Regions from separate parts of the Streptomyces sp. NPDC005898 genome, predicted to be linked through region 1. Evidence: predicted binding sites of a transcription regulator. Region 1 holds the regulator's gene; each other region holds the start of a gene.

Region 1 (6,950 bases):
GGCGACCGGGGCCTCGGTGAGCGAGACGGTCTCGCGGTAGGCGGTCGCGTACCGCAGCCGGTCGAAGAAGCGCTGCCCGGAGGCCGGGTAGTGGGCGGTGACGGGGTGCGGGACCCGGTCGAGGTTGATGCGCTGGATCACTCCGGCGAGGCCCAGGGAGTGGTCGCCGTGGAAGTGCGTCACGCAGATCCGGTGCAGGTCATGGGCGGCGACCCCGGCGCGCAGCAGCTGCCGCTGCGTGCCCTCGCCGGGGTCGAAGAGGATGCCCTGGCCGTCCCAGAGCAGGACGTAGCCGTTGTGGTTGCGGTGCCGGGTCGGGACCTGGCTGGCGGTGCCGAGCACCACCAGTTCACGTGACGACAAGAGGAGCCGGCCCCGCTATCCGGGGGGCCACTGGAGGCCGCGGCCGCCCATGATGTGGGCGTGGGCGTGGAAGACCGTCTGTCCGGCGCCCGTACCGGTGTTGAAGACGGTGCGGTAGCTGTCCAGGCCCTCCGCCGCGGCGATCGCCTCGGCCTCCCGCAGCACGTCGGCGGCGATCTGCGGCTCGGCGGCGGCCAGCGACGCGGCGTCGGGGTGGTGCGCCTTGGGGATCACCAGGACGTGCGTGGGCGCCTGCGGGTTGATGTCGCGGAAGGCGACGGTCGTCTCGGTCTCGCGCACCACGGTCGCCGGCACCTCCCCCGCGGCGATCTTGCAGAACAGGCAGTCGCTTCGCGCTTCACCCGCCATGGGTCCGGCCTCCTCGTCAGCAGTGATCCGTACGCACGGAATGCTATCCCTCCGCGTCACGAGGGGGCGCGGCGCCGGGGGAACACACCCCCTCGCGCGGGCGCGGGCGGGGCCACGGCGCCCCGGGGAGGTCCGGCGCCGCCTCGGCCGGGTTCTCCCGCGGCGCGGCGAGCGCGCTCCGTACCGCCTCGGCCAGCCGCGAGTCGTGGCCCACCGCGTGGGGGTGGTCACCACCGTCCGGGGGCCGGCCGGGTCACCGGGTCACTTTCCCGGGACGCAGTCGCAGGTGGGGGTCGGCCGCGGGTGCGGGGTGACGGTCACCGTGACGGTGGTCGTGGGGCCGGGCTCCGGCTCGCCGTGGGCGGGCGGCGGCTGCGAGCCGGGCGGCGGGGAGGACGCGCCGCCGCCGGCCCCGCAGTTGCCGAGGACGTCGACGCGGAACCACTGCTTGCCGTCGACCTTCGCGGTGAGGTCGCCCCGTACGCATCTGCCGTTGACGACGGCGCGCACGGTGCCCTCGACGGTGATGTCCTCGCCGTCGTCGGACTCGCCCCGGCAGTCCACCTCGACCACGGCCTCGGGCGTCGGGGCGCCGCTCTTGGGGGTCACCCGGTCCCGGTAGCGGGCGGTGCAGCTCAGCCACGCCACGTCGAGATGCCGGCGCTCCAGCTGCTTCGTGCCCAGCTGGTCGACGGTGAGCGAGACCGCCGAGGTGTTCAGGCCGCCGGCCACGGGGTCGCACGCCGTGACGCCGAGCGCGGCGGCGCCCGCGAGCCCGACGGCGCACAGGATCGGGGTACGCCGTTTCCCTGCGTTCCGTTGCCGTAACCGCCTCAATGCCCCCATGGGCGGCAGAGTGCCACTTCGGGCGGCGGTGCGGTAGACCGCATGCGGCCATGTGCGGGCGGCCCGGCGAGGGGCGGGTCGGTCAGGACCAGCGGCCGGTGCGGCCCAGGAGCAGCGCCGTCGCCGCCGTCCCCGCGGTCGAGGTGCGCAGCACGCTGCGGCCGAGACGGTACGGCTTCGCGCCGGCCTCGGCGAAGGCCGCCAACTCGTCCGGGGAGACGCCCCCTTCGGGTCCGACGACGAGCACGATCCGGCCGCTCGCCGGGAGTTCGGCGGTGGCCAGCGGCTCGCTGCCCTCCTCGTGCAGGACGGCCGCGAAGTCGGCGTCCGCGAGAAGGGCGGCGACCTGCTTGGTGGAGGCGGCGTCGGCCACCTCGGGGAAGCGGGCGCGGCGCGACTGCTTGCCCGCCTCGCGGGCGGTGGCCCGCCACTTGGCCAGCGCCTTGAGACCGCGCTCGCCCTTCCACTGCGTGATGCAGCGCGAGGCGGCCCACGGCACCACGGCGTCGACGCCGGTCTCCGTCATGGTCTCGACGGCCAGTTCCCCGCGGTCGCCCTTGGGCAGCGCCTGGACGACGGTGATGCGGGGCGACTCCTCGGGCTCCTCGGTGACCGCGTCCATCCGTACGACGAGCCGGTCCTTGCCCTCGGTGTCCAGGACCACGCAGTGCGCCCAGCGGCCCGCGCCGTCGGTCAGGACGACGTCCTCGCCGGCGCGCAGCCGCTTCACGGAGACCGCGTGCCGCCCCTCGGGTCCTTCGAGCACGTAGCGCCCGTCGGCGCGCACGTCGAAGTGCTCGACGACGAAGACGGGGGCGGTCACGGCGTGCCGTCCCGGTCCTCGCGGGCCGCCGCGTCCCTCGCCTCGGCCAGCTCGGCCGCGAGGACCTCCACGAGCTGCCCGGCGGGCAGCTCCCGGGCGAGGCGGTGGCCCTGTCCGGCCCACAGGGCCATGCCCTGGGCGTCCCCGGCCTTCGCGGCGGCCTTGCGCAGGCCGCTGGTCAGGTGGTGCACCTCGGGGTAGGCGGCGGGCGCGTACGGGCCGTGCTCGCGCATGAAGCGGTTGACGAGGCCGCGGGCGGGCCGCCCGGAGAACGCCCGGGTCAGCTCGGTCCGCAGGAAGAGCGGGTTGGTCATGGCCTGCTTGTGCAGCATGTTGGCGCCCGACTCCGGGGTGACCAGGAACGCCGTGCCGAGCTGCGCCGCGTCGGCGCCCGCCGCGAGCACCGCGGCGATCTGCGCGCCGCGCATCAGGCCGCCGGTCGCGACGAGGGGGATCTGCACGGTCTCGCGGACCTGCGTGACGAGGGAGAGCAGCCCGATCCCGGCGCCGTCGGCCTCGGGGTCGTCGCGGTGGGTGCCCTGGTGGCCGCCCGCCTCGACGCCCTGGACGCACACCACGTCGGCGCCGGCCCACTGGGCGGCCTGCGCCTCCTCGGGCGTGGTGACGGTGACGACGGTGAGGGTGCCGACGCGGGCGAAGGAGTCCAGGACGTCGCGGGTGGGGCAGCCGAAGGTGAAGGAGACGAGCGGCACGGGGTCGTCGAGGAGGATGGCGAGCTTGGCGTCGTAGCCGTCGTCGCGCCCGCTGTCGGGGTCGCCGAGCTGGGTGTCGTACCAGGTGGCCTCGCCGGCGAGCTGGCTGCGGTAGACGTCGACCGCGGCGGCGTCGGCGGTGTCGGGCTGCGGCATGAAGAGGTTGACGCCGAAGGGCCGCGACGTCAGCCCCCGGACCTGCTTGATCTCCTCATACATCCCGTCGGCGGTCTTGTACCCGGCGGCGAGGAATCCCAGCCCCCCGGCCTCGGAGACGGCCGCGGCCAGCCGCGGACAGGACGCACCGCCCGCCATGGGGGCCTGCACGATCGGATGGCGGCAGAGCTCGGTCAGCACGGAGGACATACAAGCATCGTGCCATGCCCCACCCACCCCACCGAACGCCACCCCACAGCCCCCCGCAAGGGCCACGAGCCCGCCACACGCGGGCTCCGCCACGGGACGCGAGAACCCCGTAAGGGGCACGAGGAACGGCGCGAGCAACCCCGTAAGGGGCGCGGGGAACGGCGCGAGCAACCCCGTAAGGGGCGCGGGGAACGGCGCGAGCAACCACCCACAACCCGCACGGGAAGCCCCATCAGGGGCGCGGGGCTGTGACACGTGCGGCTCCGCCGCGGGGCGCGAGCAACCAAAAGCCGACCCGCACGGGAAAAGCAGGGCGCCCCCGGGCACGGAACAACCACCCGGGGACACAGTGACCCAGCTCCAGGCGCTACCGCCCGTTGAACGCGTCCTTCAACCGCGAGAACAACCCCTGCTGCCCCGGCTGGAACTGCCCGGTGGGCCGCTCCTCGCCACGCAGCTGGGAGAGTTCCCGCAGCACCCGCTCCTGCTCGGCGTCGAGCTTCGTCGGCGTGAGGACCTCGACGTGCACGATGAGGTCACCGCGCCCGCCGCCCCGCAGATGCGTGACACCGCGCCCGTGCAGCGGCACCGACTGGCCGGACTGCGTGCCGGGCCGGATGTCGATCTCCTCCACGCCGTCCAGCGTCTCCAGCGGCACCTTCGTGCCGAGGGCCGCCGCGGTCATCGGGATGGTGACCGTGCAGTGCAGGTCGTCGCCGCGCCGCTGGAAGACGGCGTGCGGCAGCTCGTGGATCTCGACGTAGAGGTCGCCGGCGGGGCCGCCGCCGGGGCCGACCTCGCCCTCGCCCGCGAGCTGGATCCGCGTGCCGTTGTCGACACCGGCGGGGATCTTGACGGTCAGCGTCCGCCGCGACCGGATGCGGCCGTCCCCGGCGCACTCCGGGCAGGGCGTCGGCACGACGGTCCCGAAGCCCTGGCACTGCGGACACGGGCGCGAGGTCATGACCTGCCCGAGGAAGGACCGCGTGACCTGCGACACCTCGCCGCGACCGCGGCACATGTCACAGGTCTGGGCGGACGTGCCCGGCGCGGCACCCTCGCCGCTGCAGCTCGTGCAGACGACCGCCGTGTCGACCTGGATGTCCTTGGTGGTGCCGAAGGCGGCCTCGTCGAGGTCGATCTCCAGCCGGATCATGGCGTCCTGGCCACGGCGCGTGCGCGAGCGCGGCCCGCGCTGCGACGCCGTCCCGAAGAACGCGTCCATGATGTCGGAGAAGTTGCCGAAGCCACCGGCGCCGAAGCCGCCCGCGCCCCCGCCGCCCGCCTGCGACAGCGGGTCGCCGCCGAGGTCGTAGACCTGCTTCTTCTGCGGGTCCGACAACACCTCGTAGGCGGCGTTGATCTCCTTGAAGCGCTCCTGAGTCTTCGGGTCCGGATTCACATCCGGGTGAAGCTCACGCGCCAGCCTCCGGAAGGCCTTCTTGATCTCGTCCTGGGAAGCGTCGCGGCGCACGCCGAGTACGGCGTAGTAGTCCGTGGCCACTTACGACTCCGCCAGGATCTGTCCGACGTAACGTGCCACTGCGCGTACTGCTCCCATCGTTCCCGGATAGTCCATGCGGGTCGGTCCGACCACGCCTAGTTTCGCGACTGCCTCGCTGCCCGAACCGTAGCCGACCGAGACCACGGAGGTGGAGCTGAGGCCCTCATGGGCGTTCTCATGACCGATCCGTACGGTCATGCCCGAATCCGTGGCCTCGCCGAGCAGCTTGAGGAGCACGACCTGCTCCTCAAGGGCTTCGAGCACCGGCCGGATCGTGAGGGGGAAGTCGTGTCCGAAGCGGGTGAGATTGGCGGTTCCGCCGATCATCAGCCGTTCCTCGGTCTCCTCGACCAGCGTTTCGAGGAGGGTGGAGAGGACCGTGGCGACCGTGCCGCGGTCCTCGGTCTCGAATGCCTCGGGCAGGTCCTGCACCAGCTGCGGCACGTCCGCGAAGCGGCGCCCCGCGACCCGGCTGTTGAGCCGGGCCCGCAGATCGGCCACCGACGTCTCCCCGAAGGGCGCCGGGCAGTCGATCATGCGCTGCTCGACCCGGCCGGTGTCGGTGATCAGTACGAGCATCAGGCGCGCCGGCGCGAGCGAGAGCAGCTCCACGTGACGCACCGTCGAGCGCGTCAGCGAGGGGTACTGCACCACGGCGACCTGCCGGGTCAGCTGCGCGAGCAGCCGCACCGTACGCCCCACGACGTCGTCGAGGTCGACGGCGCCGTCGAGGAAGTTCTGGATGGCGCGGCGCTCGGGGGCGGTCATCGGCTTGACGCCGGCGAGCTTGTCGACGAAGAGCCGGTAGCCCTTGTCGGTCGGGATGCGCCCCGCGCTGGTGTGGGGCTGGGCGATGAACCCTTCCTCCTCCAGCGCCGCCATGTCGTTGCGCACCGTGGCCGGGGAGACGCCGAGACTGTGCCGCTCGGTGAGCGCCTTGGAGCCGACGGGCTCCTCCGTCCCGACATAGTCGTGGACGATGGCGCGCAGCACTTCGAGCCTGCGTTCACTGAGCATCGCGCACACCTCCAGCCGTCATCCGTCGCGGTGTTCCCCGCTCTGGCACTCAACGCGGGTGAGTGCCAGCTTGTCAAAGGCTCAGTGTACGGCCGTGGGGTACGGGCCCGGCAAGGCCGGACCCCACCTTGGTCCGCCGGGGGCCCATCGGGGGTCCGCCGGGGGTTCGTCGGAGGCTGCCGAGGGGCCGCGCACCGGCTAGCGTCACCGTATGGATGTGGAGCCGGCATGGGAAGCGGCGGGCTGGGAACGGCTCGCACCTGGTGTGGGGCGGTGCCGCCTGCCGGTGTGGGACTGCACGGCGGGGCTCGTCGTCGGTGCCGACGCGGCCCTGATGATCGAGGCGGGGTCGAGCCTGGCCGAGGGCGCGGCGCTGCGGACGCGGGCGAGGGAGCTCCTCGGCGGCGGGCGGCGCGTGACGCATCTCGCGTTGACGCACCCCCATTTCGACCACGTCCTCGGGGCGGCGGCGTTCGCGGGCGTGGAGGTGTACGGCGCGGTCGGCATCGAGACGGTCCTCGCCGAGGGCCGCGAGGAGCTGCGCGCGGACGCGGTGCGCCACGGCGTGGACCCCGAGGCCGCGGCGGAGGCCGCCGACCTCCTGGTCCGTCCGCACCACCTGGTGTGCGGCGAGTGGACGCTGGACCTCGGCGGGCGCCAGGTCCTGCTCGCCGACGTCGGCCCCGGGCACTCGGGGCACGACCTGGCGGTCCTGGTGCCCGCGGCGGACGGCGGGCGGGAGGTCGTCTTCTGCGGCGACCTCGTCGAGGAGTCCGGCGAACCGCAGGCGGGGCCGGACGCGGTGCCGGGGCGGTGGCCGGCGGCGCTGGACCGGCTGCTCGCGCTGGGCGGTGAGGACGCGCGGTACGTGCCGGGGCACGGTGCGGTGGTGGATGCCGCTTTTGTCCGTGCGCAGCGCGCCACACTGGCGGCCCGATTCGGCGTGTCG
Region 2 (6,950 bases), on a different contig from region 1:
CTCGACGCCGTTGGGCGTGAAGAACATCCGGGCCGCGTCCTCGGCGCCGAACTTCGCCGCCGCCCGCCGGCGCAGGCGGGCCTGGGCGAGGGCGGCGGAGACCAGCGGCGCCGGGTGCTCGCGGCGCAGCCGGGTGGCGGCGGCCAGCTCCTGCGCGGGCTCGACGTCCCGGACCTCGGCGAGCAGGGCCCGGCCCGCCTCGGTGCGCAGGGCGGCGAAGGCGGCGAGCGGGTCGCCGGGGCCGGTGTCGCCGATGGCGGGGGCAGCGGTGGCAGCGCTGGCGTCGGGTCCGGGCGGCGTGTTCGGGTCGTTCACCCGCCCCATTGTGGGCCAGTCGGTGGATGGTGCGCGGCGGGCGGCGGTGTCGGCCCGGGAAGCGGGCCCCGGGCTGCGAGGATCCGGCGCCATGCAACTCGTACGACAAAACGAAGAATGCGCCGTAAGGCGGAAGAATCGGTCGCGTGTCGCGCTCGCGGCGCTGACCGTCACGGCGATCGCCTCCGGCTGCGCCTCCGGGGGCGGATCCGATGCCGTGCGGCCCGCTCACGGCCAGCAGCCGCTCCAGGCGCCGCCCGCCCGGGCCCTGCACTCCTACGCCCAGCAACTCGGCGCCGCCCATGCCGCCCGGGTCACGGCCGCCCAGCGCTGGGGCCTGGCGAGGACCCCGCTGACCGCGCCCGCCCCGCCCGCGACCAAGCCGCGGCTCAAGACCCGCCGGGGCTTCGAGGTCAAGGGGCAGTCGAAGCTGCCGCCGGTCTTCACGACGATCCCGACCAAGAAGAAGGTCGTCTTCCTGACCATCGACGACGGCGCCGAGAAGGACCCGGCGTTCCTGCGGATGATGAGCGACCTGCGGATTCCGTACACCGCCTTCCTCAGCGACTACCTCGTCAAGGAGGACTACGGCTACTTCACGAAGATGCGCGACCGCGGGGTCTCCCTGAACAACCACACCCTCAACCACCGCTACATGCCAGGACTCTCCTACGCACGCCAGCGCCGCGAGATCTGCGGCATGCAGGACGTCATCGAGAAGCGCTACGGCAAGCGGCCGGAACTCTTCCGGCCGCCGTACGGCAACTACAACCGGGACACGCTGCGCGCCGCCAAGTCCTGCGGCATCAAGGCGGTGCCGCTGTGGAACGCGGAGGTCTTCACCGACCGCATGGACTACCGCGAGTGGGACCGCGACCTGCACCCCGGCGACATCCTCCTCACCCACTTCCGGGGCCGCGAGGACTGGAAGGGCACCATGCCCGACATGGTCCGCCGGGCCATGAAGACGGTCACGGCCAAGGGCTACGCGGTGGCCAGGCTGGAGGACTACCTGTGACCCGGCGGGCGCGGGTGCGCCGCCGCCTCCTCGTGGGGGCCCTGCTGTGCGGAGTACTCGCGCCCGCGACGCTGGTGTCCTGCGCGGAGTCGGTGGACCCGATCGAACGCCTGGGCAGGAAAGCCGCCGAGAAGATGCCTCCGCGCGGCCGGGGGAGCACGGGCGACCCGGGCGCCGACCACTGCGGGCGGCCCCGCCCCGGCGATCCGATGCCGCCCCGCGCCGGGCGTACGGGGATGCCCCGCACCGGCGCTCCGGAGCCGCCCCGCGCCGAGCGCACGGGCGCGCCCCGTCGACGCGCCGAGCCGTCGGAGGAACTTCGGGGCCGCGCAGCACGTTGTCCGGACAGGGCCACACCCCTGCCCCCGGGGCCGGGGAGCGCCCCGTCCCCGTAAAGCGCCGCGCAGTGGATTGGCACTCCGCTTGACCGAGTGCTAATCGCCGTCCTAGTCTCGCTTCTGGCACTCCCCGTTGGAGAGTGCCAACAGCGACGGGCAGGTCCGGCACCCGCGACGACGGATCCACCTGGTCGCCACACCTCAGACTGTTAACCCCGTGAGATCTCCGAAGGGGGAGACCGGAACGTGACGACCACCAGCTCCAAGGTTGCCATCAAGCCGCTCGAGGACCGCATTGTGGTCCAGCCGCTCGACGCCGAGCAGACCACGGCCTCCGGCCTGGTCATTCCGGACACCGCCAAGGAGAAGCCCCAGGAGGGCGTCGTCCTGGCCGTGGGCCCGGGCCGCTTCGAGAACGGCGAGCGCCTGCCGCTCGACGTGAAGACCGGCGACATCGTGCTGTACAGCAAGTACGGCGGCACCGAGGTGAAGTACAACGGCGAGGAGTACCTCGTCCTCTCGGCCCGCGACGTGCTCGCGATCGTCGAGAAGTAGTTCACCCGCTTCACCTGCTTCACCAGCAGATTTGCTTTGAGCTGCGCCCCTGGTCACCCCGCTGATTGCCGGGCGGCGAGGGGCGCGGCTCGTTAACCCGAGTTTTCGAGAGGGCTGAATCGCTCCCATGGCGAAGATCCTGAAGTTCGACGAGGACGCCCGTCGCGCCCTTGAGCGCGGCGTCAACAAGCTTGCCGACACGGTCAAGGTGACGATCGGCCCCCGCGGCCGCAACGTCGTCATCGACAAGAAGTTCGGCGCCCCGACCATCACCAACGACGGCGTCACCATCGCCCGTGAGGTAGAGGTCGAGGACCCGTACGAGAACCTCGGCGCCCAGCTGGTGAAGGAGGTGGCGACCAAGACCAACGACATCGCTGGTGACGGCACCACCACCGCCACCGTGCTCGCCCAGGCCCTGGTCAAGGAAGGCCTGCGCAACGTCGCCGCCGGCGCCTCCCCGGCCGCCCTGAAGAAGGGCATCGACGCCGCCGTCAAGGCCGTCTCCGAGGAGCTCCTCGCCACCGCCCGTCCGATCGACGACAAGGCCGACATCGCGGCCGTCGCCGGTCTGTCCGCCCAGGACCCGCAGGTCGGCGAGCTCATCGCCGAGGCGATGGACAAGGTCGGCAAGGACGGTGTCATCACCGTCGAGGAGTCCAACACCTTCGGCCTGGAGCTCGACTTCACCGAGGGCATGGCCTTCGACAAGGGCTACCTGTCGCCGTACATGGTGTCCGACCAGGAGCGTATGGAGGCCGTCCTCGACGACCCGTACATCCTGATCCACCAGGGCAAGATCTCCTCCATCCAGGACATGCTGCCGCTGCTGGAGAAGGTCATCCAGGCCAACTCCTCGAAGCCGCTCCTGATCATCGCCGAGGACGTCGAGGGCGAGGCCCTGTCGACCCTGGTCGTGAACAAGATCCGCGGCACCTTCAACGCCGTCGCGGTGAAGGCCCCCGGCTTCGGCGACCGCCGCAAGGCGATGCTCGGCGACATGGCCACCCTCACCGGTGCCACCGTCATCGCCGAAGAGGTCGGCCTCAAGCTCGACCAGGTCGGCCTGGACGTGCTCGGCACCGCCCGCCGCGTCACCATCACCAAGGACGACACCACGATCGTCGACGGCGGCGGCAACAAGGCCGACGTCGAGGGCCGCGTCAACCAGATCAAGGCCGAGATCGAGGCCACGGACTCCGACTGGGACCGCGAGAAGCTCCAGGAGCGCCTCGCGAAGCTGGCCGGCGGCGTGTGCGTCATCAAGGTCGGCGCCGCCACCGAGGTGGAGCTGAAGGAGAAGAAGCACCGTCTGGAGGACGCCATCTCCGCGACCCGCGCCGCGGTCGAGGAGGGCATCGTCTCCGGTGGTGGCTCCGCGCTCGTCCACGCCGTGAAGGTCCTCGAGGGCAACCTCGGCAAGGAGGGCGACGAGGCCACCGGTGTCGCCGTCGTGCGCCGCGCCGCCGTCGAGCCGCTGCGCTGGATCGCCGAGAACGCCGGCCTGGAGGGTTACGTCATCACCTCCAAGGTCGCCGAGCTGGACAAGGGCTTCGGCTTCAACGCCGCGACCGGCGAGTACGGCGACCTGGTCAAGGCCGGCGTCATCGACCCGGTCAAGGTCACGCGCTCCGCGCTGGAGAACGCCGCGTCCATCGCCTCGCTGCTGCTGACGACCGAGACGCTCGTCGTCGAGAAGCCGGCCGAGGACGAGGGCGACGCGGGCCACGGCCACGGCCACGGTCACTCGCACTGACCTGCGCTCTCGCTGAGCGCCGAGGCCCGACTCCCCTTGTCGCCCAGGGGGAGCCGGGCCTCGGCCTTTTCCGGGACGCGTCTGCCGGGTTGCGCCGACTTCGCCGGGTGCGGGCCTGTTCCTGGCCGGTCGCGCAGTTCCCCGCGCCCCTGAACGGCGTCAGGTGTAGCGCCCCTGGAAGGGGCGCGGGGAACTGCGCGAGGACGGACCACGGCCCGCAGCCGGTGAACACACACCGGCCCGGCAGACGCGAGGGCCCGGAAACAAGACCCTATTGAGGCCCGTACTTGCGGCCCGTGCGGGACGTGACGCCACCCAGAAGGGACCTCGGCGTCACCTTCACGAGGCCCATCAGGGCCTTGTAGCGCGGATCGGGCACGGAGACGGTCCGCCCCCGCGCCAGGTCGGCGAGCCCCGCCGCCACCAGCTTGTCCGCGTCGAGCCACATCCAGTCGGGGATGTTGGACGTCCCCATCCCGGCCCGCTCGTGGAACTCCGTACGGACGAAGCCGGGGCACAGCGCCATCAGCCGCACCCCGCTGCCCGCCAGGTCCTTCGCCGCGCCCTGGGTGAACTGCACGACCCACGCCTTCGAGGCGCCGTACGTCCCGCGCGGTACGAACGCCGCCACCGACGCGACGTTCACCACTCCGCCCCGGCCCCGCTCCCGCATCGACTCCGCGGCCGCCGACGTCAGCCGGAGCACCGCCTCGCAGTGCACCTTGAGCATGGTCAGCTCGTCGGCCATCGCCACTTCCAGGTACCGGCCCTTGTTGCCGAACCCGGCGTTGTTGATCAGCAGGTCGACGGCGTCCCTGCGGTCGGAGAGCCGCTTCTCGACGGCTTCGATGCCGCTGTCCGTCGACAGGTCCGCGGTGAGCACCTCCGCCTCGATGCCGTGCCGGTCGTGCAGCTCGGTCGCCTGTTCGCGCAGCCGCTTGGTGTCACGCGCCACCAGGACGAGGTTGTGGCCGTCACCGGCGAGGCGGCGCGCGAAGGCGGCGCCGATGCCGGCGGTTGATCCCGTAATCAGAGCCGTAGTCATGGACCAAGGCTAGTGAGATTCGGCCACCGCCGGGCCGGCCGCACGCCATGACCCCGGGTCACGAGACCGCGCGCCGTACCCGCGCGCCCGCGGATCGGGCGAGCGCCACCCAAAGGCGCGAGGTGATATTTCACGCCGGGCCCAAGCAACGCTTATGCTCGAAGCATGATCGAGGCCCGTCACCTCCGTGTCCTGCGCGCCGTGGCCGCCACCGGCTCCTTCTCCGCCGCGGCCCGCGAGCTCGGCTGCACCCAGCCCGCCGTGAGCCAGCAGATGAAGGCCCTCGAATCGTCCACCGGTACGCCGCTGCTGATCCGCACCGGCCGCGAGATGCGCCTGACTCAGGCGGGCGAGGCGCTGGTGCGGCACGCCGCGGGCATCCTCGCGGGCCTCACCGCCGCGGAGGAGGAGGTGGCCGCCATCGCGGGCCTGCGCGCGGGCCGGGTCCGGCTCGTCTCCTTCCCGAGCGGCAGTTCGACGCTGGTGCCGGGCGCCCTCGCGGCGCTGCGCGCGGCCCATCCCGGGACGCGCGTCTCCCTGGTGGAGGCCGAACCGCCGCGCTCGGTGGAGATGCTGCGCGAGGGCGACTGCGACGTGGCGCTCGCCTTCCGGTACGCGGCCCGGAGCGAGGCCCCTCAGGGCAAGGCGGACGGCGCGTCCGCCGCCGAGGACTGGGACGACCTCGTCGTGCGCCCGCTGCTCGCGGACCGGCTCGTCGGCCTCGTGCCCGAGGGGCACCGGCTCGCCGGGGCGGACGCCGTCACCATCGGGGAGTTCGCCGACGAGTCGTGGATCGCGGGCTGCCCGCGCTGCCGCCGGCAGCTGGTGGAGGTCTGTGAGGGGGCCGGCTTCGCGCCCCGGATCGACTTCGCCACCGACGACTATCCGGCGGTGATCGGCCTGGTCGGCGCCGGCCTCGGGGTGGCGGTGCTGCCCGAGCTGGCGATCGAGTCGGTGCGCCCCATGGGCGCCCGGACGGTGACGGTCGAACCGGCCGTGCGGCGGGAGATCGTCGCGCTCACGCTGCCGGACCTGGCGCAGGTGCCGGCCGTCGCCGCCACGCTGGACCACCTGGCGCGCGCGGCGGCCCGCTGACCCGCGCGCCGGGCCCACGGCCCCTGTGCAGAAACGTTCCTTCAGTACGGCGAGACGCGCTGCTCAGTGCGGTGAGACCGCTCCGCCGGGCGCGGACGCCGTGACGAGGCGATGGCGCGCCCGCCCCATCAGCTCCTCGCGCTCGTCCTCGGTCAGCCCACCCCACACGCCGTACGGCTCGCGCACCGCGAGCGCGTGAGCGGCGCACTCCGCACGCACCGGGCACCGCATGCAGACCTCCTTGGCGGAGTTCTCTCGCGCGCTGCGCGCGGCACCCCGCTCGCCCTCCGGGTGGAAGAAGAGCGAGCTGTCGACCCCGCGGCAGGCGGCGAGGAGCTGCCAGTCCCAGAGATCTGCGTTCGGTCCGGGAAGGCGGGAGAAATCTGCCATTGCTGTTCCCCTTGAAGCCGTTCTGACGCGGGTACGGTGCCCATGACCGTACATCTACTGTCTAAGGAGATGAAAATATGACTCATTGCGAATCTAGCCACAGACACCGATAAAAGGGAAGAAAAGGAGCTAAATGGGGCATAGGTTGTGATGAAACCTTGAGGGTGTGCCGCACGCTCTGCTCTGTGTCCGGGCCCTCACGTAGAGTGCCGAAGATGGCTGACTGCCCCGTAACTCTTTCGGGTGACCGTCGTTGAGAGTGCGAGGCGGTTGAAGGAAAAGCGCTCGGGCAGGTGTCCGAGAGCGTCAACCGCACAGGTGACGAATATGTACCAGCCTGGAGGCTCAAGGTGACGCGCAGCAGCTGTGAGAGCCGCGGAGGACAGTCATGACATCCGTCCTCGTCTGCGACGACTCCCCGCTTGCCCGAGAGGCGCT
Region 3 (6,950 bases), on a different contig from region 1:
CTCGCCGAGCGCCGCGCACACCCACAGGGCGGCGGGATCCTCGGGGGAGTCGCCGATGGCGCTCAGTCCGGAGACCAGGCCGCCGCCGCCGCGCCTGGCGGTCAGCTCCCCGTCCTCTCCGACGGTGTACGAGACGGGGCCGCGGTTGGACGCGACGAGTACCTGCGCTGCTGCTGTTCGGGGCTCGGGGACCATGTGGCCAAACGTAGCCCGTACCGGGCCCGGGCAAACGTGCGAGCGCCCGACGGTCACGCCACGCGGCGGTGCGCGTACTCCGCGATGCCGGCCATCGGCGGCCGCTCCTGGGTGTCCACCGCGTACGTCCGCGGCTCGAAGCCCCCCTCCCCCCGCTCGAACTGCGTCAGCTCGGGGCGTACGAGGTGGCCGCGCGCGAGCCGCACCTGCGCCGTGCGGTAGATGGCCGCCGCCATCCGGCCGAGGGCCTGCCCGTCCTGATGGCGGTGCTTGCGCACGCCGACGTCCACCTGCGCGAGCGCGTCCAGGCCCACCGTGTGCAGGGCGTCGACGAGCAGGCCCAGCTCCACCCCGTACCCGACGGGGAACGGCAGCCGCTCCAGGAGCGACCTGCGGGCCGCGTACTCGCCGCCGAGCGGCTGCACGAAGCCGGCGAGCCGCGGCCAGTGCATGTTCAGCAGCGGCCGCGCCATCAGCTCGGTGACCCGGCCGCCCTGGCCCGCGGCCTCCCCCAAGGGGCGGTCGTACATCGCCTTGACGAAGGCCACGTCGGGGTCGGTGAGCAGCGGGCCCACGATCCCCGAGACGAAGTCGGCGGAGAACTCCCGCAGATCGGCGTCGACGAACGCGACGACGTCCCCGCCGGTCACGAGCAGCGAGCGCCACAGCACCTCGCCCTTGCCGGGCAGCGGCGCGAGGCGCGGCAGTATCTCGTCGCGGTGGACGACCTTCGCGCCCGCCTCCCGCGCCACCTGCGCCGTGCGGTCCGTCGACCCGGAGTCGATCACCACCAGCTCGTCGACCAGCGGTGTCCGCTCGATCAGCTCGCGGCGGATCTCGGAGACGATCGCGCCGACCGTCTCCTGCTCGTCCAGCGCGGGCAGGACGACGCTCACCGAGGTGCCGGACGCGCGCTTGGCGGCGGCCAGCCGTTCCAGCGGGCGGTCGGCCACCGACCAGGAACGCCCGCTCAGCCAGCGCTCGACCTCTTCCAGCACGGTCAGAGTCCTCTCCAGTCATCCGTCATACGGCCCGTCATGTGATCCATCTCGCGGTTCGGACGACTATCTCAAGGGTCCGGGCCGTCGGTTACAGTCTTGAACAACGCCGGTCGCCGCCGCATGTCGGGGTCGCCGCGTGAGATCGACAACTGAAACCCACAATCGAATACCGCTCATCCAGAGGGGCAGAGGGATACGGCCCGTTGAAGCCCCGGCAACCCTCCCGCCGACCGCGAGGTCACGGTGGGGAAGGTGCCAATTCCGTCTCGCGGCGAGATGCGCCGCGAGGAAGATGAGGAGAAAGGGCCTCGCCTCCATGGCTGTGCAGACCGTCGCCACCGAGAACACCGCGACCTCCACCACCTCCGGGACTTCCGACCCCGCCGCGACCGTTGATCTCGGTCCCGCCTCGGGCCTCTCCTGCCGGGAATGCGGCACCACCTTCCCGCTCGGCCCGATCTTCGCCTGCGTCGAGTGTTTCGGCCCCCTCGAAGTGGCCTACGACCTTCCCCTCGGCGACCCCGAGGCGCTGCGCGCGCGGATCGAGGCGGGCCCCGCCAACATCTGGCGCTACGCCCCGCTGCTCCCCGTGCCCGCCGACGTCGCCGACAAGCCGAACCTCAACCCCGGCTGGACCAAGCTCGTCAAGGCCGACAACCTCGCGCGTGAACTGGGTGTCCAACAGGGCAAGTTGTTCGTCAAGGACGACTCCGGGAACCCCACGCACTCGTTCAAGGACCGGGTCGTCGCGCAGGCGCTCGAAGCGGCGCGCGCCTTCGGCTTCACCACCTTGTCCTGCTCCTCCACCGGCAACCTCGCGGGCGCCGTCGGCGCCGCCGCCGCCCGGGCCGGCTTCCGCTCCTGCGTGTTCATCCCGCACGACCTGGAGCAGGGCAAGGTCGTCATGGCCGCGGTCTACGGCGGCGAGCTGGTCGGCATCGAGGGCAACTACGACGACGTGAACCGCTTCTGCTCCGAGCTGATCGGCGATCCGCTGGGCGAGGGCTGGGGCTTCGTCAACGTCAATCTGCGGCCGTACTACGGCGAGGGCTCCAAGACCCTCGCGTACGAGATCTGCGAGCAGCTCGGCTGGGAGCTGCCGGACCAGCTGGTCATCCCGATCGCCTCCGGCTCCCAGCTCACGAAGATCGACAAGGGTCTGAAGGAGCTGATCGCGCTCGGTCTCGTCGCCGACAAGCCCTACAAGATCTTCGGCGCCCAGGCGGAGGGCTGCTCGCCGGTGTCGGCCGCGTTCAAGGCCGGTCACGACGTCGTGCGCCCCCAGAAGCCGAACACCATCGCCAAGTCCCTCGCCATCGGCAACCCCGCCGACGGGCCGTACGTGCTCGACATCGCGCGGCGCACGGGCGGCGCCGTCGAGGACGTGAACGACGAGCAGGTCGTCGACGCGATCAAGCTGCTCGCGCGGACCGAGGGCATCTTCGCGGAGACCGCCGGCGGTGTGACGGTGGGCGTCACGAAGAAGCTGGTCGAGGCGGGGCTCATCGACCCCTCCCTGACCACGGTGGTGCTCAACACCGGGGACGGCCTGAAGACGCTGGACGCCGTCGCCGAGACCTCGCAGGCCACCGCGACGATCAAGCCGAGCCTGGAGGCGTTCCGTTCGGCGGGCCTGGCCGGTTAGTCACCGCAGGGCCTTGGGTTCAGTCACCGCAGGGCCCTGAGTTTTCCCCCTTCGCGCCCCCGACGGGCGCCCCTTTGAGCTACCGAGGTGAACCCCATGAGCGTGAACGTCCGCATTCCCACCATCCTTCGCACCTACACCGGCGGCAAGGCCGAGGTGGCCGCCGAGGGGGCGACCCTGGGTGAGGTCATCGCCGACCTGGAGAAGAACCACACCGGCATCGCCGCCCGCGTCCTGGACGACCAGGGCAAGCTGCGCCGCTTCGTCAACGTGTACGTGAACGACGACGACGTCCGCTTCGAGCAGGGCCTGGAGACGGCCACCCCGGACGGCGCCGGCGTGTCGATCATTCCGGCCGTCGCAGGCGGATGACGCGATTTCGCAAGTTCCCTGCATAACCCGAATTGCCCTCTCCCGCGGACAAGCGGAGGGGGCAATTCTGCATGGTTGAGAGCGGTACAGTTGGGGAAGCTGCTTCGCCGTTTGTGCCGAGCGCATATACGAAGTCCGGCCGCTGCCGACAAGAAGTAGCCAAAGCACGTCGCCCTTTCGAGCCTTGTACGGCTTTTGCCCGGCCCGACTTGCCCCGACTTTGGCAAATTCTCCACATATTACCGATCAGGCGTGCCCGGATTTCTCGTCCGATTGACCTGTTGCAGAGGGCAGTTGGACAGATACATTCAGCGGCGGTCGACGCGTTCCGGCGCACACCCCCATATCAGTGGGGGGTGAGGTCTGACCCGGGTCCGCGAAGTGCGGTCCTGTGCAAGGGCCAGTAATAGGGGAGTTAGGCATGGCTCAGGGCACCGTCAAGTGGTTCAACGCGGAGAAGGGGTACGGCTTCATCGCGGTCGACGGTGGTGCGGATGTTTTCGTCCACTACAGCGCGATCCAGATGGACGGCTACCGCACCCTTGAAGAAGGTCAGCGAGTCGAGTTCGAGATCTCGCAGGGCCAGAAGGGTCCGCAGGCGGACATGGTCAAGCTCGCCGTCTAGCTCGGCGCGATCGACCACCGAAGCAAGTATCGCGAGGGGCTCGCATCCCACCAGGGGTGCGGGCCCCTCGCGCGTGCCCGGTTCCCGCCAGGCGTGCCAGGCGTGCCAGGCGCGCGGGCCCCTCGTGTGCGCCCGGCTCCGCGCGGGTATGCCCCCCGGGATCCCCCGGCGCACCTCGCCGAAGCGGCACGGGACTCTACGGGATCCGGGAGAGGCGCTTGCACTCGCAGGGGTCGAGTGCTAATCATTGGGCTTAGCACTCTCCCAGTGAGAGTGACAGAACTTGGATCGGGTCGGTGAGGTCCGCGGGCCGCGTGGGGCAAGGAACCACACGGTGCGCAGTCCGTCCGTCGCGGGCACCAGCACGGTCCGTTTGCGTTTCCACCCCTGTCCGGGAGGACCACTTCACATGGCCAAGATCATCGCGTTCGACGAGGAGGCACGGCGCGGCCTCGAGCGCGGCATGAACCAGCTCGCCGACGCCGTCAAGGTGACCCTGGGCCCCAAGGGTCGCAACGTCGTCCTCGAGAAGAAGTGGGGCGCCCCCACGATCACCAACGATGGTGTGTCCATCGCCAAGGAGATCGAGCTCGAGGACCCGTACGAGAAGATCGGCGCCGAGCTGGTCAAGGAGGTCGCGAAGAAGACGGACGACGTCGCCGGTGACGGCACGACGACCGCGACCGTCCTGGCCCAGGCCCTGGTGCGCGAGGGTCTGCGCAACGTGGCCGCCGGCGCCAACCCGATGGCCCTCAAGCGCGGCATCGAGAAGGCCGTCGAGGCCGTCTCCGGTGCCCTCCTTGAGCAGGCGAAGGATGTCGAGACCAAGGAGCAGATCGCTTCGACGGCCTCCATCTCCGCCGCCGACACCCAGATCGGCGAGCTGATCGCCGAGGCCATGGACAAGGTCGGCAAGGAAGGCGTCATCACTGTCGAGGAGTCCCAGACCTTCGGTCTGGAGCTGGAGCTCACCGAGGGTATGCGCTTCGACAAGGGCTACATCTCGGCGTACTTCGCCACTGACATGGAGCGTATGGAGGCGTCGCTCGACGACCCGTACATCCTGATCGTCAACTCCAAGATCTCCAACGTGAAGGACCTCCTTCCGCTGCTGGAGAAGGTCATGCAGTCGGGCAAGCCGCTGCTGATCATCGCGGAGGACGTCGAGGGCGAGGCGCTGTCCACGCTCGTCGTCAACAAGATCCGCGGCACCTTCAAGTCCGTCGCCGTCAAGGCCCCGGGCTTCGGTGACCGCCGCAAGGCCATGCTCGGCGACATCGCCATCCTCACCGGTGGCACCGTCATCTCCGAGGAGGTCGGCCTCAAGCTGGAGAACGCCGGTCTCGACCTGCTCGGCCGCGCCCGCAAGGTCGTCATCACCAAGGACGAGACGACCATCGTCGACGGCGCCGGTGACAGCGACCAGGTCCAGGGCCGCGTCAACCAGATCCGCGCCGAGATCGAGAACAGCGACTCCGACTACGACCGCGAGAAGCTCCAGGAGCGCCTGGCGAAGCTCGCGGGCGGCGTGGCCGTCATCAAGGCCGGTGCCGCGACCGAGGTCGAGCTGAAGGAGCGCAAGCACCGCATCGAGGACGCCGTTCGCAACGCGAAGGCGGCCGTCGAGGAGGGCATCGTCGCCGGTGGTGGCGTGGCGCTCATCCAGGCCTCCGCGGTCTTCGAGAAGCTTGAGCTGGACGGCGACGAGGCCACCGGTGCCGCTGCCGTGAAGCTGGCCCTCGAGGCCCCGCTGAAGCAGATCGCCGTCAACGCCGGCCTTGAGGGTGGCGTCATCGTCGAGAAGGTGCGCAACCTGCCCATCGGTCACGGTCTGAACGCCGCGACGGGTGAGTACGTCGACATGATCGCCGAGGGCATCCTCGACCCGGCGAAGGTGACGCGCTCCGCCCTGCAGAACGCCGCCTCCATCGCCGCGCTGTTCCTCACCACCGAGGCCGTCATCGCCGACAAGCCGGAGAAGGCGGGCGCCGCCCCGGCCGGCGGCGGCATGCCGGGCGGTGACATGGACTTCTGATCGACCTCTGGTTGATCACCGTCCTGACACACCGAGGGCGGCACCCCTTCTCGAAGGGGTGCCGCCCTCGGGCGTTTCGCACCGCTTGTTCCGGGATTCGGTGGCGGTCATCGTGCGCGGCCAGGGCCAGGGTGCTGATCGTCGGTGGCCGTCCGAGCGCCTGGGCCGTCAGGCGGGTGTCCGGTGGCGGGGGCGGTCGGCTGTGGCCTTTGCGGTGCGGGCCGCTGCCGCGTGGGCGCGGACCGCCTCGGGGGAGAGGGGGCCCTGACGGCGAGGGTCCGGTTTGCCTCGGCAGGGGCCGCATACGCCGCCGGGCAGTGCTTCCGGGCTGCCCGGCGCCCCACAGGTGGCGCACTCAAGGAGGCGCAGGGCGGGGCGGAGAGGTGGCTGCGGGGGCAGTTTGGAGGTCAGGCGGCTGCGGACCAGCGCCGCCGGGCTGTGGACCGGGGTGGGCAGACCGCAGGTGAGGGCACGCAGGACGTCCGCTTCGTCTGCGCCCCGCGCGAACCACTGCGTGACCAGCGGCTCCAGGCGCAGGCAGTCGACGTACGAGAGAGACAGCACGGGGGCCGTGCGGCCGAGCGCCGCCAGCAGGACATAGGCGCGGCTACGAATCGGCGGCCGGGACCGGCCCGGCCCGCTTTCTTCCGGTTCGCTTCCCTCCTGCGCGCTCTCCTCCGGTACTTCGCCGCGTGTGAAGGCGGACCACCAGGTGTCGTCCCGTGCGGTGCGGGAGAACCACGTTCGGGTGATCCAGCGGGTGCCGTCCGTGCCGCGCATGTGTTCCCTGCCGCGCCGCAAGTGGCCCGCCGCCTGGATCCTGTTGAGGGCGGTACGCAGGGCGCACTGGCCGTAGGGCAGCTCCTTGGCCAGCGTCTTCACCGAGATGTCGGTGCCGTCGGGGAGCCGGTCCAGGTACGCGGCGATGGCGGCCTCACGGGCCGGGAGGTGGCCGAAGTCGTGGTGGGTGCGGGGGCATTGGCCCGGCGCGGAGCGCTTGCCGTAGCCGGGGGCGGCCATCGGGTGGGGCGCGGTGGGCGGGGCCTGATGCGCGGGGAGGGGGGCAGCACTAAGCTT

What was found. Region 1 encodes HrcA, which represses chaperone genes, less so after heat shock. Its sites were predicted from a motif close to TTNGCACTCNGNNNNNCNGAGTGCNAA; they were not measured.
Region 2: the regulator HrcA is predicted to act here: its motif matches at 1,745-1,771, upstream of groES (co-chaperone GroES).
Region 3: the regulator HrcA is predicted to act here: its motif matches at 4,092-4,118, upstream of groL (chaperonin GroEL).

The regions. Positions count from the first base shown of each region.
Region 1 is NZ_JBEXWC010000004.1:207,891-214,840, reverse strand. Features, by position in the region: gene ABZ385_RS08245 (ribonuclease Z) at 1-363, opposite strand, end outside; gene ABZ385_RS08240 (histidine triad nucleotide-binding protein) at 379-732, opposite strand; gene ABZ385_RS08235 (hypothetical protein) at 994-1,578, opposite strand; gene ABZ385_RS08230 (16S rRNA (uracil(1498)-N(3))-methyltransferase) at 1,661-2,401, opposite strand; gene ABZ385_RS08225 (nitronate monooxygenase) at 2,398-3,480, opposite strand; gene dnaJ (molecular chaperone DnaJ) at 3,848-4,984, opposite strand; gene hrcA (heat-inducible transcriptional repressor HrcA) at 4,985-6,001, opposite strand; gene ABZ385_RS08210 (MBL fold metallo-hydrolase) at 6,219-6,950, shown strand, end outside.
Region 2 is NZ_JBEXWC010000008.1:40,388-47,337, reverse strand. Features, by position in the region: gene ABZ385_RS13455 (methyltransferase domain-containing protein) at 1-324, opposite strand, end outside; gene ABZ385_RS13450 (polysaccharide deacetylase family protein) at 407-1,333, shown strand; gene groES (co-chaperone GroES) at 1,918-2,226, shown strand; gene groL (chaperonin GroEL) at 2,354-3,982, shown strand; gene ABZ385_RS13435 (SDR family oxidoreductase) at 4,254-5,027, opposite strand; gene ABZ385_RS13430 (LysR family transcriptional regulator) at 5,193-6,122, shown strand; gene ABZ385_RS13425 (WhiB family transcriptional regulator) at 6,186-6,512, opposite strand; gene ABZ385_RS13420 (response regulator transcription factor) at 6,901-6,950, shown strand, end outside.
Region 3 is NZ_JBEXWC010000042.1:5,753-12,702, forward strand. Features, by position in the region: gene ABZ385_RS32155 (trehalose-6-phosphate synthase) at 1-195, opposite strand, end outside; gene ABZ385_RS32160 (glucosyl-3-phosphoglycerate synthase) at 249-1,193, opposite strand; SAM riboswitch class I at 1,367-1,495, shown strand; gene thrC (threonine synthase) at 1,489-2,841, shown strand; gene ABZ385_RS32170 (ubiquitin-like small modifier protein 1) at 2,938-3,213, shown strand; gene ABZ385_RS32175 (cold-shock protein) at 3,635-3,838, shown strand; gene groL (chaperonin GroEL) at 4,248-5,873, shown strand; gene ABZ385_RS32185 (hypothetical protein) at 6,042-6,893, opposite strand.